3 regions of the Pseudoalteromonas sp. Angola-4 genome follow, and region 3 is predicted to be linked to each of the others. Evidence: predicted binding sites of a transcription regulator. Region 3 holds the regulator's gene; each other region holds the start of a gene.
The links. The regulator FliA, encoded in region 3, starts transcription of late flagellar genes. The targets are predictions, from matches to a motif close to CTAAAGNTNNNNNNNNNNNNGCCGATA.
Positions count from the first base shown of each region.

Region 1: the regulator FliA is predicted to act here: its motif matches at 2,224-2,250, upstream of PSH48_RS20330 (DUF5610 domain-containing protein).
Region 2: the regulator FliA is predicted to act here: its motif matches at 3,421-3,447, upstream of PSH48_RS04425 (VC2046/SO_2500 family protein).

Region 1 covers NZ_JAQREK010000032.1:20,644-26,056, reverse strand. The annotation lists gene PSH48_RS20340 (RNA recognition motif domain-containing protein) at 1-229, shown strand, start outside; gene murI (glutamate racemase) at 192-989, opposite strand; gene PSH48_RS20330 (DUF5610 domain-containing protein) at 1,055-2,194, opposite strand; gene trmA (tRNA (uridine(54)-C5)-methyltransferase TrmA) at 2,360-3,457, shown strand; gene PSH48_RS20320 (DUF523 domain-containing protein) at 3,468-3,920, opposite strand; gene PSH48_RS20315 (thiol:disulfide interchange protein DsbA/DsbL) at 3,979-4,617, opposite strand; gene PSH48_RS20310 (thiol:disulfide interchange protein DsbA/DsbL) at 4,636-5,259, opposite strand; gene PSH48_RS20305 (serine/threonine protein kinase) at 5,290-5,413, opposite strand, start outside.
Region 2 covers NZ_JAQREK010000002.1:442,398-447,810, forward strand. The annotation lists gene PSH48_RS04400 (NCS2 family permease) at 1-421, opposite strand, end outside; gene PSH48_RS04405 (tetratricopeptide repeat protein) at 539-994, shown strand; gene PSH48_RS04410 (SulA-like leucine-rich domain-containing protein) at 1,279-1,713, shown strand; gene PSH48_RS04415 (YchJ family protein) at 1,756-2,235, shown strand; gene PSH48_RS04420 (DUF6172 family protein) at 2,366-2,668, opposite strand; gene PSH48_RS04425 (VC2046/SO_2500 family protein) at 2,859-3,386, opposite strand; tRNA gene PSH48_RS04430 (tRNA-Tyr) at 3,499-3,583, shown strand; tRNA gene PSH48_RS04435 (tRNA-Tyr) at 3,632-3,716, shown strand; gene PSH48_RS04440 (M48 family metallopeptidase) at 3,780-4,430, opposite strand; gene PSH48_RS04445 (MHYT domain-containing protein) at 4,740-5,413, shown strand, end outside.
Region 3 covers NZ_JAQREK010000013.1:70,190-75,602, reverse strand. The annotation lists gene flhF (flagellar biosynthesis protein FlhF) at 1-1,389, shown strand, start outside; gene PSH48_RS14745 (MinD/ParA family ATP-binding protein) at 1,382-2,242, shown strand; gene PSH48_RS14740 (RNA polymerase sigma factor FliA) at 2,269-2,979, shown strand; gene cheY (chemotaxis response regulator CheY) at 3,021-3,404, shown strand; gene PSH48_RS14730 (protein phosphatase CheZ) at 3,420-4,187, shown strand; gene PSH48_RS14725 (chemotaxis protein CheA) at 4,203-5,413, shown strand, end outside.

The DNA.
Region 1 (5,413 bases), on a different contig from region 3:
GTTTGAAGAACAAGGTAAAGTTTTCAACGTGCGCCTATTAAAGGATAAAAATACTGGCAAACGTCGTGGCTTTGGTTTTGTTGAAATGGCACAGGCAGATGCAGACAATGCAATTGCTAAGTTAAACGATAGTGAGTTTCAACAGCGTACTTTAAAAGTACGTGAGGCAAAACAAAAACAAGAAGATGATTCTAGCTCTTTACGCACTGAGACGGATCAATCAGTGTAACGTGCTTTATAGCTAGCTTATTACTCAAAACATCAGCCGTTGCATAATATTGCAGCGGCTTTTTTTTGTCTGTAAATTTATTTCCAAAGTTATGCTGCTCTAGTAGGTAGTTTACCCTGCTAGCAATGGCCGCGCCTGAATCGAGTAATTGCACTGCGTTATTAAAGTACGCTTGTATAGCATCGCTAAGAATTGGGAAATGTGTGCAACCTAGTACAAGTACATCTATATCTGAGTTAATGCGCAAACGCGTAAGCTCTTTATGCAGTTTGAGTGTATCTAGCTGCTGAGTGAAAAATAACTGCTCTGCCAATGCCACCAGCTCAACACTGCTATATAAACTCACTGTTACGTTGCTGGCATGCTCTTTTATTAATGTATGAGTATAGGGGCTTGCAACTGTGGCGGGGGTTGCCAATAAGCCGATGTGCTTTGTGCGAGTTACTTCAGCAGCAGGCTTTATTGCGGGCACTACGCCTACAATAGGTATTGATGTAATTTTGCGTACTTCACTCAAGGCTGATGTAGAGGCTGTATTGCAGGCTATAACAATAAGGTCGACATTAAGCGCGTTTTGCTCAATAAAATAAATGAGTGAGCATAAACGCCCTATAATAGTTTGCTGGGTTTGCGCGCCATAAGGGAGTAACGCATTATCCATAAAGTAGCTGTACTGTGCATCTGGAATACGCTTTTGAATATGCTCAAGCACGGTGGTGCCACCTATACCTGAATCAAATACCATTATGTGGGCTGACAAACTTTGGTTCCTACTGTTTATTAAGAACGGCAGTTTGCCATGAGGTATTTATAAAAGAAAGTAGTTTAGCTTTGCTCAGACTTTAGCGCGTCGAGTGCATCGCCCGCTGAATTTAATTGGTTTAGGTTTTCAAACATTGCCTGTGTGTAATCAACTAGCTGATCGACCGCTGCTTGATCTTGGTTTAGCCACTCTATAATACCGGCAAGCTGATCTTGTAGGCCTAGTTGCGATGCTTTATCAAATGCATTTTTTAGATCGTCATTAAAAGGTGCGATCGCATCGGCTACCTCTTTTGTTGGGTTTGGCTGATATTGCTCATAACTTTTAACGGTAGCGACTGTTTTTGTTTGGCGAAGATCCATTGAAAATGCAACGAGTTGCTCACTGCCTAAGCTCAGCTCTTGTGCTTTCTCAAATGCTTCATCCAAATCACCACTAAAGAATGTTTTACTTACACCTTGTAGCTCTTCCATCATGGCATTAATAGCATCTTGCTCTTGTTCGTTTAAATCACCATTAACTGACATTGAAAATGACAGCTCTCGAGATTGCGACGATGAGCTGGCAAACGATTCGCTGTTATTGCTTTGTTGATACCCGCTCGCTGTTTGAGACTCATATGCATCAGCAAAGCTAATACTGACTTCATCACCTTCGGCCGTTGTAAACTTATACTCGGCATTGCTGCTCATACTTACATATTGTGCTTGGCTTACGCTAACACTGGCCGCTTGTGGGTTAAATAGGGTTTGCTCAAACTCATCAAGCCCCTCAAAAATGCCTTCTTTTGACTTGTCGATGCCCTCTTGCATTTCTTCGTTAAATACACCGGTGCCTTTTAGCTCATCAACCGCTTCGTCTATACCGGTTTGAACACCTGTGCGCGCATCATCTAACATATTTTTTAATTTATCGTCATCGGCACCATTGGCTTTGGCTTTATTAACTGCACCAGATACAAAGTCGAGTACATTTTTTACTATTTCATCAAAATCGAATAAAGGTTTATCGGCTTGTTTTTGCTCAACAGGTAAACCTAGTTGCTCTGCCATTTTGTCGCCAAGCACTTTTGCAGCAAGTTCTCTGCCTCGCTGTAATGAACTTTCTTGCGGAGATTGGATTGTTGGCTGCTGTAGCGCCTCTTTATTATTGAATTTGTTTACGTTGTTGTTTGGCGTATAGCCATAATTACCGATTTTCATGATCCACCTCCGTTACGTACTTAGCTTATTATCGGCTAATAGTGACAAAACTAAAGTGCATGTTTAAAAAAACAGCAACTTTATTATCAGCAAAACTAGACAAATACTGCTCGCTCCCTACAATAGCGCCGATAAATAGATCTCATAGATAAGGTAGTAGCATTAATGGCAGTGATTAAAATAGATACCACACAGTACGATACGCAGCTAAATGAAAAAGAGCAGCGTATTACGTCGCAATTTAAGCGATTTGGTGTGCAAGCGTTAGAGGTGTTTAGCTCAGAGCCAATTAACTACCGCCAACGTGCTGAATTTAGAGTATGGCACGATGGGGATGATCTATTTCATATTATGTTTGATCAGGCCACGAAAGAAAAAATTCGCGTCGACACCTTTGACCCTGCCGCGCCATTAGTTGGTGAAGTTATGCAGGTGATGATTGATAATTTAAAGTCGTGTGAAGTATTACGCCGTAAGCTGTTTCAAATCGATTATTTATCGTCATTAAGTGGCGAGATTTTAGTAAGCTTGCTTTATCACAAACCACTCGATGATCAGTGGCTAACTGAAATAAAAGCCCTGAAAGAAAAACTGAGCAGCAAATACAACATTGACTTTATCGGTCGTGCTCGCAAACAAAAAGAAGTACTAGGCAATGATTTTGTTACTGAGCGTTTAACCGTAAACGGCCAGGAGCTTATTTATCAACAAGTAGAAAATAGCTTTACGCAACCTAATGCTAAAGTGAATATAAAAATGCTGGAGTGGGCACAAGACTTATGTAAACCACTGAGTAATGACCTGCTGGAACTTTACTGTGGTAATGGTAATTTCTCTATTGCATTGGCGGATTCGTTTAATCGCGTATTGGCTACTGAAATATCTAAGTCTTCTGTGCATTCAGCGCAATACAACATTGCTAAAAATAAGGTAGATAACTTAGATATAATTCGTATGTCGAGTGAAGAGTTTACCCAGGCAATGAATGGTGAACGTACCTTTTCGCGTTTAGAGGGGATAGATTTAAAAAGTTACGATTGCCAAACTATTTTAGTCGACCCTCCACGCGCAGGTATGGATACCCTTACCTGTGACTTAGTAGCCAACTACGAGAACATTATTTATATATCGTGCAACCCAGAAACGCTTGAGCGCGATTTAGATCATTTAACCCGTACTCATAATGTTAAGCGCTTTGCGATATTTGATCAGTTCCCTTATACGCACCACATAGAATCGGGTGTTTTCTTACAAAGAAAATAGTGAGTTAATATTATAATGCCAGCACCTTTATAAGTGCTGGTATTTGATTTTCACTAAACACTTCAATTTGATGCTCCATCAGCAACTTAGCAGTCATACCCATGCCCTGTACTTTTACCCCACTATGGCTACCATCGTAAATTGTATTTCTACCACACGAAGGGCTCGACTCTTTAAGTAAAGCAAAACGAATTGCATGCTCATTACATAAGTCTAGGGCTTTAGCTGCACCTGATTTAAATTCTTTAGTTACATCCTCATAAGTGCTCGTTACGACTCTCCCTTGTTTTATCTCTGCTGATGCTCTAGGTGTTGGCAATCCACCAGCCACCTCAGGACAAAACATAACTAACCTATTTTCTTTACGCCATACATTAATTTGCGGGTGCGATAATGCTTGGCTTTTACCATCGTATCGAACAGGTAAGCCAAATAAACAACTCGATATTAATACTTTTTCCATTGCTATATCCCTATAAACAAAAAAAGCTCCTTACGGAGCTTTTTTGTTTTAGCAAATCTTACTTGTTCGCTAAATAGTTAATTAATTTACTAATATCTTCTGGCGCGGTAATACCGGACTCACGGCCTAGGTTTAATTTGTATTTACCATTTACAATAAAGGTTGGTACGCCACGTAGCGCGCCTTTTTCTTTAAAGTAATTTTGGTCACGCTTCATTTTAGAGCTTAATGTACGTACCGAGAAACTTTTGTATAGTTTATCAAACTTATCGCCATCAACACCCTGCGCTACAAATACATCTTTTACATCTGCAAGCTCGTTAAATTTAGCGCGCTTAGTGTGAATGTGATTAAAAATAGCCGCAACAATTTTATCTTTTTGTGGAAGTACTTCCGCAGTGGCCAGCGCTTGGCTCATCATTTGTTGGTTTTCTGGATCGCGAACACCGACAAAATCAACATGGCTCTTTTTAAATTTAACGTCTTTGTCTAGCTTTGGCTTAAACTCACCAATTAACGCTTCCATGTTATTACAAGCAGGGCAATAAAATGAGAAAAACTCTTTTACTTCTGGCTTTTTAGTCGCGCGCTCAGCAACTACATCGTAATGTACGCCTTCTTCATAAGTGGCGGCTACACTGCTCGCAGCCATAGGCAGTAGTAATGCAAGTAAACCTGCTTTAACTAATTTGATCATTGTTATTGTTCTCCGAGATTAAAGTGTTAGTAAAAAAGCAACTAACTCATTCAGTTCTTGCTGGTTATTAATGGTGTTAATGTTTATTTTATATTTATCGTTTACAATAAAGGTAGGCACACCAGTTAGCGCACCTAGTTTTGAATATTTGTTTTGTTTATCTTGCATTGCACGCTCAGCTGAAATAATTGGCATGCTGGCAATGTCTTGATCAAACGTTGCACTATCGATACCATTAACTTCAAGCAACTTTTTAACGTCTTTCATTTGCGTTAAAGGTGCGCGCTGTACATGAATACTTTTAAAAATTTGGTCGCTGATACTTTGTGCTTGACCGTGCTTTTTACCGATTAAGTAGGCGTAGCTTAAGTTGCTTTGCGCCTGTGGAGATACACCACCTAAAAAGTTAACGTGATTTTTTATAAATTCAGTGCCCTCAGGTAGGCTTTTTTCAATTGCCTTTGCAACAGGCTCAAATTTAAAACAATGCGGACAGTAAAACGAGAAAAATTCGGTTACTTGCGGCTCTGCGCTTTTTTCTACATCAATAACAGTATACTGGTTATCGGCTTCAAACTGTGCAGCAAGGGCTGCAAATGGTAAACATAAAAGTAGTAGGCTCAGTTTCAATTTTTTAAGCATTGGTATCTCGTGTACTTTTTAAATAAAATTTTATGGCAATAACTTCAGCGGAGCTTCTTGCAGTGCTGCAAACTGCTCTTTAAGCGCTAAAATTTGTTGCTCCCAGTATTTGTCTTCAGCAAACCATGAAAAGTTCCGTACGAACGCAGGATCA
Region 2 (5,413 bases), on a different contig from region 3:
CACCAATACCAGTGGCAATAGCCTGCTTTAAAACCAAAGGAATAGCATTAATTATCCACTCTCTGACCTTAAACAAACTTAATATTAAAAATATACAACCAGACATAAATACCGCACCTAATGCAGCTTGCCAGCTATAACCCATGCCCAGTACAACACCGTAAGTAAAAAATGCGTTTAAACCCATGCCCGGCGCAAGTGCTAAAGGGTAATTAGCCCACAATCCCATAATAAAACAGCCAATAGCAGCCGCAATACAGGTAGCAACAAATGCAGCACCTTGATCCATGCCTGCTTCCGCAAGCATTGCAGGGTTTACAAATACAATGTAAACCATAGTAATGAAAGTAGTGATTCCAGCAATGCTTTCGCGTCGCACATTGGAGTTATTTTCGCGGAGTTTAAATAGAGCTTCGAGCATAATAGACTTGTGATAGTAAAAAGTGACGTGATTTTACCATAAAATTAAGTATAAACAGGACATTTTACCTTGCGATATACTAAACTGTTGACGTAGAAACTATAAAAAAGAAAATATATGAATAAGACTCAGCCTAGCGGACAAGACTTAGAGCAGCAATTAAACAATATTTTAGATTTTGTAACACAGCCTACAAACCACAGCGCTGAAAACAATAGTGATATAAGTGAGCAAACAACACTTAACAAAGCACTGTATTATTTAAAGCATAACCAAGCACCGTTGGCAGCTAAGTGGATGCGCCTTGCCGCAATGGCCGGAAATCATCGCGCCCAGTTTTATTTAGGGTTATTTTTTGTCAAAGGCCAAGGCGTACCAAAAAGCGTATTTCACGCAGCAGCATGGTTAAGTTTAGCCAGCAGCCAAGGCTATGAACCGGCAACCGCTGCTTTAGATGATTTAAGAAAATATATCGACACCAAACGTCTTAAAGACGCTCAGTGCTATGCAGCCAGTTTGTATGAGCAAATCCACCAAATTCAGTTTGCCCACTTAATCCCAAAAAATGACTAACTACTGTATAGCTAACAGCTAAGCACTGTAAAACACACTAAAATAACTGTATAGCCATCCCTTAAGTACTGTATAACGCTGCTACACTTTATACAGTACTGCAAACACCCTCAGCTTTCACTTACACGGCTTAAATTATAACCCACTGTTTTTAAAGTATTATTTTTATTATTTATTTTTTAAAACCATTAACTGTATAAAAAATAACAAAAAAACGCTTGCACACAACAACTGTATAAACTACTGTATACGTGTACTGTATATAAACCCAGTGAGTGAGACCTATGCTACAGCCAATTACCGTAAGAACCGTTAAAAGCTACCAACAACATAATGAAAGTGAGTCGGTAAACTTAATAAAAGTAGAAGATGAAATTTCTGCTACGTTTGAAATGCTAAAAGTGTTGCACCAATACAATCGCTCTAACGCGTGGACCTTACTGATTGCGCCCGACCATGTGCCTAGTAAAGCCTTACTAGATAGCTGCTCTATAGATACCAGCAAACTGCTTGTAATAAGACAAAAGCATTTAGTAAATTTAGAGTATGTGCTTAATTCAGCACTTCATAATGGTAACTTTGCAGCCATTATTACTTGGACAGATATAGTAAGTGAACAGCAGCTTGTTAATTTATCGCTTAATTTAGACAAAAGAAGCGCTAAGCTATTTTGCTTTACTAAAAAAACCAGTACTACAGCAATATCACTTACTCAATAAGCTTGGTAAAATACATTTTTAATTTATGTTAATTAGTATTTTATGAGTGTAACCAGTACTAGCGCTTGCTTATGCAACAGTCAGCTTAATTATGGTGACTGTTGCCAGCCTTATCATCTTGATATAAAAACCCCAGCAACACCTGAGCAACTAATGCGTTCGCGCTTTAGTGCTTATGCATTAAAAAATGCATCTTATGTATTTAAAACTTACGCCAAAGAAAAACAAGCACAAAACCCAGTAAATGAAATTGCTGACTTTGCCAATAGCTGTCGCTTTGTAAAATTAGTTGTGCGCGATACGCAGCAAAGTGATGAGCGAGGTTATGTTGCCTTTAACGCGTATTATTTTTACCAAAACTTATATTGTGAGTTGGATGAGAAATCAGACTTTATAAAAGAGGACGGTGAATGGCGTTATTTAGAGGGTATTATTAATCCGGTCGCCGATATAAAAGTTGCCAGAAACGACCCCTGCCCATGTGCAAGCGGTAAAAAATATAAAAAGTGTCACAGTGTATAAAATAAGCTAAACACTTAGCATAAAAATAGCTTTTTATTTAAGCGCTACTCTATACCACTAAACATGTTAATAACTGCCATAAACAAAAAATGGACCATCTAGGTCCATTTTCTACAATATTGCTATTGGTTTATTCATCATCATCTAGATCGAACGATTCACGCTGCGCAGGTCTAGCTAAAATCTCAACATAGAATGAAGTAAGCGCCTGCTTTTCGATTTCGCTGATCTTGTTGTTAATTTCAGCTACGTGAACAACTTCGGCATCATCGGCACTTGTGCCAAACTTACAGTCAAACGCCCAGTAATCAGCTTCAACAGGTAGCGTTTTATTGCGCTCTCTTTTCAAATATTTTTTCACTTCATGCTTTGCAGCATCAACCATACGAGGGTATTTGATTTTCTCATGATTTAGCGTGAATGTTTTCTTCATTACGTTCCTAATTACCTTGATTTAATGATAATGGCACTCAAGTCATACCATTTGCAGCCATTATAGCAATTGCATTTAATTTGTGGATGCTTTTTTTAAACAAAAAAAGAATTGTTCTATTTTATTGCATAACCGGTTATTAAATATAAGGTGTTTTAGGCTTTTAAAACGCACAAGTGTTAAATTATTTTTATGCGTTAGCAACAAGCAATGGCTTATGTATAGCCTCATTAGTTAAATCGTCATAAAATGCTGCGGCGTCCATTTGTGGACTTGCAAGCGCGGTGTGCGTGTCATTTAAGCGTCTGCGTACTGATAGTTCACAATTATCGATTACTGTTAAAGGGATATGTAACTTGTCATCTCTAATCGCTAGTGGCTCAGGGTTTAAGCAGTGGCTTAATTTTATTGCTTTCATACCTGCTTGCTCGCCTTGTTGAACAATCATCGACGCGTGCTCTTGCCCTATGGTCATATCAAATTTTTCGGGAGCTAATAATTGCTTTGGTCCAGCACCAAAGCGCTCCCTTAACTGTTCTTCGTCTACATAAGCACTATGCGTTTCACTTTTTGGCAAGTGAAATTGACTAAAATCCAGCGCATCGTGCGATAGCATCGCTAATAAAAGTGAAAATTCGCCTCTGCGATTTTCATGCACACTTTTATTTAGCCTGGTCTTTAGTTGACTCTCTGTGATTAACAAATCATCGATTTGCATAGTCTTTAGCCGATTATGATAACTGATAGATATTTATCGGCTTTATTTCAAATTTCTTTAGCTTTTTTCTTTACTTAAATACGCAGTTTGCTATTATCAGCGCCGTTGCATTGGAGGGGTTCCCGAGCGGCCAAAGGGATCAGACTGTAAATCTGACGGCTCAGCCTTCGCTGGTTCGAATCCAGCTCCCTCCACCACTTTTCTTACCGCTAAGTTAAGTGGGGCCAAATGTAACAAAATAGTGTGGAGGGGTTCCCGAGCGGCCAAAGGGATCAGACTGTAAATCTGACGGCTCAGCCTTCGCTGGTTCGAATCCAGCTCCCTCCACCACTTCTTATCTTCAGTATCCTTTTCTATATCTTTTTCATTACTATTTAAAACTTCATTTTTAGACTAATTATCAAATACCCACTGTAATGTTGCCCCGTGGTTTTTAAGCCATGCTGATGCAGATTTATAATCGGGATAAAAGTTAGCTACGCGCTTCCAAAAAGCGCTGCTGTGGTTTAAATGCTTTAAATGAGCCAATTCGTGAACAATAACATAATCAATTATATGATGAGGTGCCCCAACAAGGTTAAGGCTAAAGGTTAGCTCTCGCCGAGAATTACAACTCCCCCACTTACGTTTATAACTTCCAATCGTCAATTTAGTCGGTAATGCTTCTGACATCTGTTGGCTATAATAAGCTAAACGCATTTCAATGTAGTTTGTTAGCGTTTCTTCAAGGGCAAGGCAAAGTAGCTGCTTGCGTTTTTCAGGCTGTTTTTTTACTCGATTAGAAGTGTAAATAGTAAATACGCTATCGGATTGCTGAACATGTGAGCGTGTCCCTTTTGCAAAAGTAATAGTATATGGCTTAGCAAAAACCATTATTTGCTGGTTTTTAAACGGGTGTTGATGAGTATCAATGGCGTTAAGTTGTTTATGCAATTGCGCAGTTACCCACTCATTTTTACTAAACAGCCATTGTTCTATTTGTAGTTTTGGCACGTGTGTAGGCGCATAAACAGTAACTAATTTTTGGCTAACTTTTATTGCCACTGTTTTACGCCTTGCACTGCGTTTTAGCTGATACTCAAACAAGGTGTATGCTCTAAATATAAATAAAAGCGTATTATAAAGCCTTATTTAATCAATGCAGTTATTTAGCGATAAATAAATGGGCTCAGTGTTTATTATTATTTTTATTTACGCAAAATCTCGTCTTATTAATAAAGTACGCTACGCATGTTAATACTTTAATGCTAAAAAGTAACATCGCTAATTTATAATATAAATTATTAGATTAACAGTTTATTTATATAATAAATCTATTAAACTAGTTCAATAAAGATACTAATTTGAGCCACTATGCTGTCTGCATTTTTTATAACCGACCACGATCCGAGCCTCATTATCAACGGTGCATATAACCCTATACTGGTTAGTTTATCGGTCATTACCGCTATTTTTGCTGCCTTTTTTACGATCTGGTTGGTTGATGTAGCAAAGCAAACGCAATTCGAAAGCTATAAACGCTTAGCCAATGTGACCGGTGCCACTGTTTTATCGGCCGGTATTTGGAGTATGCATTTTATAGGTATGTTGGCCTTTTCGTTATGCACAGAAATACACTACGACCCAATCATTACCGTTTTGTCTTTTTTACCGGCGTTTATTGCATGTCAGTACGCTTTTTCGATTTTAGTAAAATCGCAAGGGTCATACAAACACCTTATTATTTGCTCTATTTTACTAGGCTCAGGCATTGGTACAATGCACTACAGCGGCATGGCAGCAATGGAGCTGGCCCCGTTACTACGTTACGATGCAATCATATTTGCTTTATCAATTGTGGTCGCTGTTGGTTTATCGTTCATAGCACTTTTTACGCGTTATCATTTAACGCGTTTGCTACCTAATTTATCACAACTGCAAGCGCGCTCTATTACCGCTGTTATTTTAGGCTCAGCGGTGGCAGGTATGCACTATATGGGTATGGCTGCTACCCGCTTTGTTGCAACCTCTCCGCTTTTACCCGATTA
Region 3 (5,413 bases):
TCGAACAAAAAACTCGCTAATGGTGTAGAAATTGTTGCCGCAGTAGATTACGACAAAGCAGCCCCTAAAGCCGCAGCGCAACAACAGGCAGCGCCTGCTCCGCAAAGAGCCGTGCAACAGCCTACTCATAACTTTGTAAAGCCAGAGCCTAAGCGTGCGCAACCTGAGCCACAAGCAAAAGTAGCTGATAGCTTACAAGCTTTATTAGAGCGTCAGTCGCCACGCCCTCGCTCTCCTGAGCTAGCCTCTATGTTTTCGCAATCAGGTATTGATACGTCTGAGCATTACCAAGAGCCAGCACAGCCACGTACGACAAATATGTTTGCACGCGAAAATGAAGCGCCAAAACGCATGCAAACCCAAGCAGACAGCCTAGGCTTTGATGACTTAGATCAAGACTTTGACGATTTAGATGCGCCTGTGGCTCCGCGTCCTCAAGCTAATAACAACGAAAGCGCCCAAATGAGCGCGATGCGTGATGAAATGAACGCAATTCGCCAGTTACTAGAACACCAAGTATCGGGTTTAATGCAGCAAGATATGGCTCGTCGCGACCCTACACGTGCATGCATGATTGACCGTTTAGTTGGCATGGGAATAGATAAAGACGTTGCAGAGCAAATGGCGTGTTTTATCCCAGATGACGTATCGCGTCAGCAAGGTTGGAAAGCATTATTGCAAATGGTTGAAGATCAAATGCAAACCACCAACAACGAAATTCTTCGCCAAGGGGGTGTGTACGCCCTTGTTGGGCCTACAGGTGTAGGTAAAACAACCACAGTAGCTAAACTTGCCGCATTAGGCGCACAAAAGTATGGCGCCGACAAAGTTGCCCTAATCACCACTGATACATACAGAATTGGTGCTTATGAGCAGCTTGCAACATATGGTCGTATTATTGGTTGTGGTGTTAAACAAGTAAAAGATGCCAATGAATTAGCTGAAGTTTTATATCATTTACGCAATAAGCGTCTAGTATTAATTGATACAGCGGGTATGAGCCAACGTGATTTACGCCTTACAGAGCAATTAAATACGTTAATGCGCAACCAGCGAGTAGATATACGTAGTTATTTAGTATTAAGTGCCACAGCACAAATAAATGTACTGCAAGAAACCGTAAGACATTTTAAAAAGGTTCAGCTAAGCGGTTGTATTTTCACTAAGTTAGATGAATCATTAAGTTTAGGTGAGATTATTAGTATAGCGATTCAAAATCGCCTTCCAATAGGGTATCTTACTAATGGTCAGCGTGTACCAGAAGATATTCGCGTTGCAAATGCTGAAAAACTAGTAAAAAAAGCTGAGCAATTGTATTTAAAAAGAGCAAAAGCACAACATTCAAGGCACCAAGCAGTGGCGCCAAGCACAGTAGGGATGTATGATTAACACAGTATTAGATCAAGCAAGCGGCCTGCGCAAAATGAGTCAAAACAACAACAACGGCGTAAAAGTTATCGCTGTCACTGGCGGTAAAGGTGGGGTGGGTAAAACCAACGTCTCTTTAAATACTGCTATTGCTTTAGGGCAGCAGGGTAATCGTGTATTAGTATTAGATGCCGATTTAGGCCTAGCTAATTGTGATGTAATGCTAGGACTACGTGTTGAAAAAAACTTATCTCATGTCCTTTCAGGTGAGTGCGAACTTGACGAGATTTTAGTTGAAGGCCCAGGCGGTATTAAAATCGTGCCTGCTACATCAGGCTCGCAAAGTATGGTGGAGCTAACCCCATCTGAGCATGCTGGGTTAATTCGTGCCTTTAGTGAGCTTAATACCGAATTTGATATTTTAATTGTAGATACCGCCGCTGGTATTTCTGACATGGTGCTGAGTTTTTCTCGTGCAGCGCAAGATGTCATGGTGGTGGTGTGTGATGAGCCGACCTCTATTACTGATGCCTACGCACTTATTAAAGTACTTAGCCGCGAGCATGGCGTTTATAAATTTAAAATTGTTGCAAACATGGTGCGCAGTATGCGCGAGGGCCAAGAGCTTTTTGCAAAGCTCTCTAAAGTAACAGACCGCTTTTTAGATGTGTCTATGGAGCTTGTTGCGACTATTCCATATGATGAAAATATGCGTAAATCTACGCGTAAACAAAAAGTAATTGTCGATCTTTTCCCTAATTCACCAGCAGCAGTCGCGTTTAAAACATTAGCGACAAAAGCAGTAAAATGGCCTATACCTAATCAACCTTCAGGACATTTAGAGTTTTTCATTGAGAAGCTAGTAAACGGCTGATTATGACAACATCGGTGAAAAGAGCTATGGGATATCAATCAACACAAAATTTAAATGTGATTGTTGAAAAACACGCGTCGCTTGTCAAAAAAGTGGCGTGCCATTTAATAGCTCGTCTTCCTCCTAGCGTTCAGCTTGATGACTTAATCCAATCGGGAATGATTGGCCTTATCGAGGCCTCAAAAAACTTTGACGCCAGTAAAGGGGCAAGCTTTGAAACGTTTGCTGGTATTCGTATCCGCGGCGCTATGCTTGATGAAATGCGCAGAGGGGATTGGGCACCACGTTCGGTGCACCGTAAAAGCCGATTAGTAGCCGAAACTATCACAGAATTAGAAAATAACTTAAATAGAGAACCAAAAGATACTGAAGTAGCTGAAAAACTTGATATTTCGCTAGAAGAATACCATCATATTTTAAATGATGTTAATTCCAGTAAAGTGCTTGGTATAGAAGACCTAGGGGTAGATGAAGATGTTATTAGCCCAGCAGGCCAAGATTTAGCGCTAGACAAACCATTTAATAATGTTAAAAATGAACGGTTTAATAATTCATTGTTAGAGGCAATAAAGTCTTTACCAGAGCGAGATGCAATGGTGCTTTCTTTGTATTACAACGATGAAATGAATTTAAAAGAAATTGGGCATATACTCGATGTAAGTGAATCGCGTGTAAGTCAGATACATGGTCAGGCGATGATTAAGCTCAAAGCAAAAATCAATGACTGGATAAACTAGTAGTAAGTAAATTATAGGTTAAGACCTCACCGGAGGATGTTTTGGATAAAAACATGAAAATTCTTGTTGTTGATGATTTCTCTACAATGAGACGTATTATAAAAAATCTGTTGCGTGACCTAGGGTTCACGAATGTTCAAGAAGCTGACGATGGTTCTACAGCATTACCTATGTTGCAAAATCAGGTTTTTGACTTTGTTGTAACCGATTGGAACATGCCAGGCATGCAGGGTATTGACTTGCTAAGAGCCATTAGAGCTGACGAAAAATTAAAACATATTCCGGTTTTAATGGTGACGGCAGAAGCTAAAAAAGAACAAATAATAGCGGCAGCGCAAGCAGGTGTTAATGGCTATATTGTTAAGCCATTTACTGCTGGTACTTTGAAAACTAAATTAGAAAAAGTGTTTGAACGCTTAGGTTAATGAGAGGAGAGGCTTATGTCAGCACCAGCTGCGCCTCAAATTACTTTAGAACAAGCTCGTCAGCTCGTCGTTTTTTTAGAAAACGGTGAGCAAGATAAAGCAGATCAATTAATTTTAGATACTGCCTCTCAAGAGCAATCGCAGCTTTTTGCTGAAGTAGGTAAGTTAACACGCCAATTACACGAAGCCCTTAAAAGCTTTGAACTTGATACGCGTTTAACCGATTTAACCACTGATGCAATACCGGATGCGAAAAAGCGCTTAAACTATGTCATGGAAATGACAGAAAATGCAGCTAATAAGACAATGGATGCGGTCGAAGCAAGCCTCCCTATTGCGCAGCAGCTAGCAGATGAAATTGCACATATTAAGCCTACTTGGGATAGGCTTATGAACCGCGAAATAGAGCTGGGCGAGTTTAAAACCTTATGCCACAGCATCGACAAGTTTATGAACAGCTCTCATCATAAAACCGATGAGTTGCAAACTTTAATGACTAATGTACTAATGGCGCAGGATTTTCAAGATTTAACCGGCCAGGTTATCCGCCGTGTAATTGAATTAGTCAGAGAAGTAGAAGAAAGTTTAATCCACCTTTTAACAGCATTTGCTGCACAAGATGACAGCATTGCTGAAAGTAAAGAACAACAAGAAACAGAAGAACTGGTTGCCGCACAAACATTAGCAGGTCCTGAAGGCCCTATTATTGATAAAGAGTCGCGAAATGATGTTGTATCTGACCAAGACGAGGTCGATGACCTATTATCAAGTTTGGGCTTCTAAGAGGAGAGTAACTGCATGAGCTTTGAAGTCGATGAAGATATTTTACAAGACTTTCTTGTAGAGGCTGGAGAAATCCTAGAGCTTTTATCTGAACAGTTAGTTGAGCTAGAAAATAACCCAGAAGATACTGAGTTACTAAATGCTATTTTTAGGGGCTTTCATACCGTAAAAGGAGGGGCAGGCTTTTTAGCTATGACTGAGCTTGTTGATGCCTGTCATGGTGCTGAAAACGTATTTGATCTCTTACGCCAAGGGGTTAGAACTGTTAATTCAGAATTAATGGATGTGATTTTACAAGCACTAGATACCATTAATGAAATGTTTGCCACTATTCAAAACCGCGAACAGCCAGACCCAGCAGACCCTCAATTATTAGAAACCCTTCACAAACTTGGTCAACCGCCTACGGATGACGAGCTTACTGAAACAGCCCCCGAAGTTGTTGAACAAGAACCCGCAGCTCCCGTTAGCGCAACAGATGATGAAGACCCATTTGCATTTGATGAACTATTTGATGTGGCAGGTCCAAGCCCTTCAGCAGATAGCACGCAAATTGATGAAATTACAGAAGATGAATTTGAAAGCTTACTCGATGAGCTACACGGCAAAGGCCAAAGCCCGGTGTCGCAACCAAGTGCAAGTGCAGAGCCAGATTCAAGTTCAGATATTACCGATGATGAATTTGACAGTTTATTAGATGAATTACACGGTGTAGGTAGTTTTGGTCCGGTTGCAGGAGATACTTCAAGCAGTGAGCCAGAAGTAAAACACACAGCACCACCAGCGGCTGTTACAAATGATAGCGGTGATGATGAAATCAGCGATGATGAATTTGAGGCACTGCTTGATGAACTGCATGGTAAAGGTGCCGCACCAGAATCAAAAGAAGCTGACACACCTGCACCGCAGCCACCTAAGGCTGCACCTGTAGCACAAACGCCAGCAAAACCTACGCCAGAAAAGCCTACGCCAGCACCTGGAGCAAAACAAGCTCCGGCGGCAAAAGCCGCTGCGCCTACACCTAAAGTGGCTGAAAAACCAGCGAGTAGCGCTGCACCTAAAAAAGCTACGCCTCCACCTGCTGAAACAACAGTACGTGTTGATACAAAGCGTTTAGACCAAATAATGAATATGGTTGGCGAGTTGGTATTAGTACGAAATAGGTTGGTCAGTTTAGCGACCAATACAGACAGTGAAGCGATGGGTAAGGCGATATCAAATCTTGA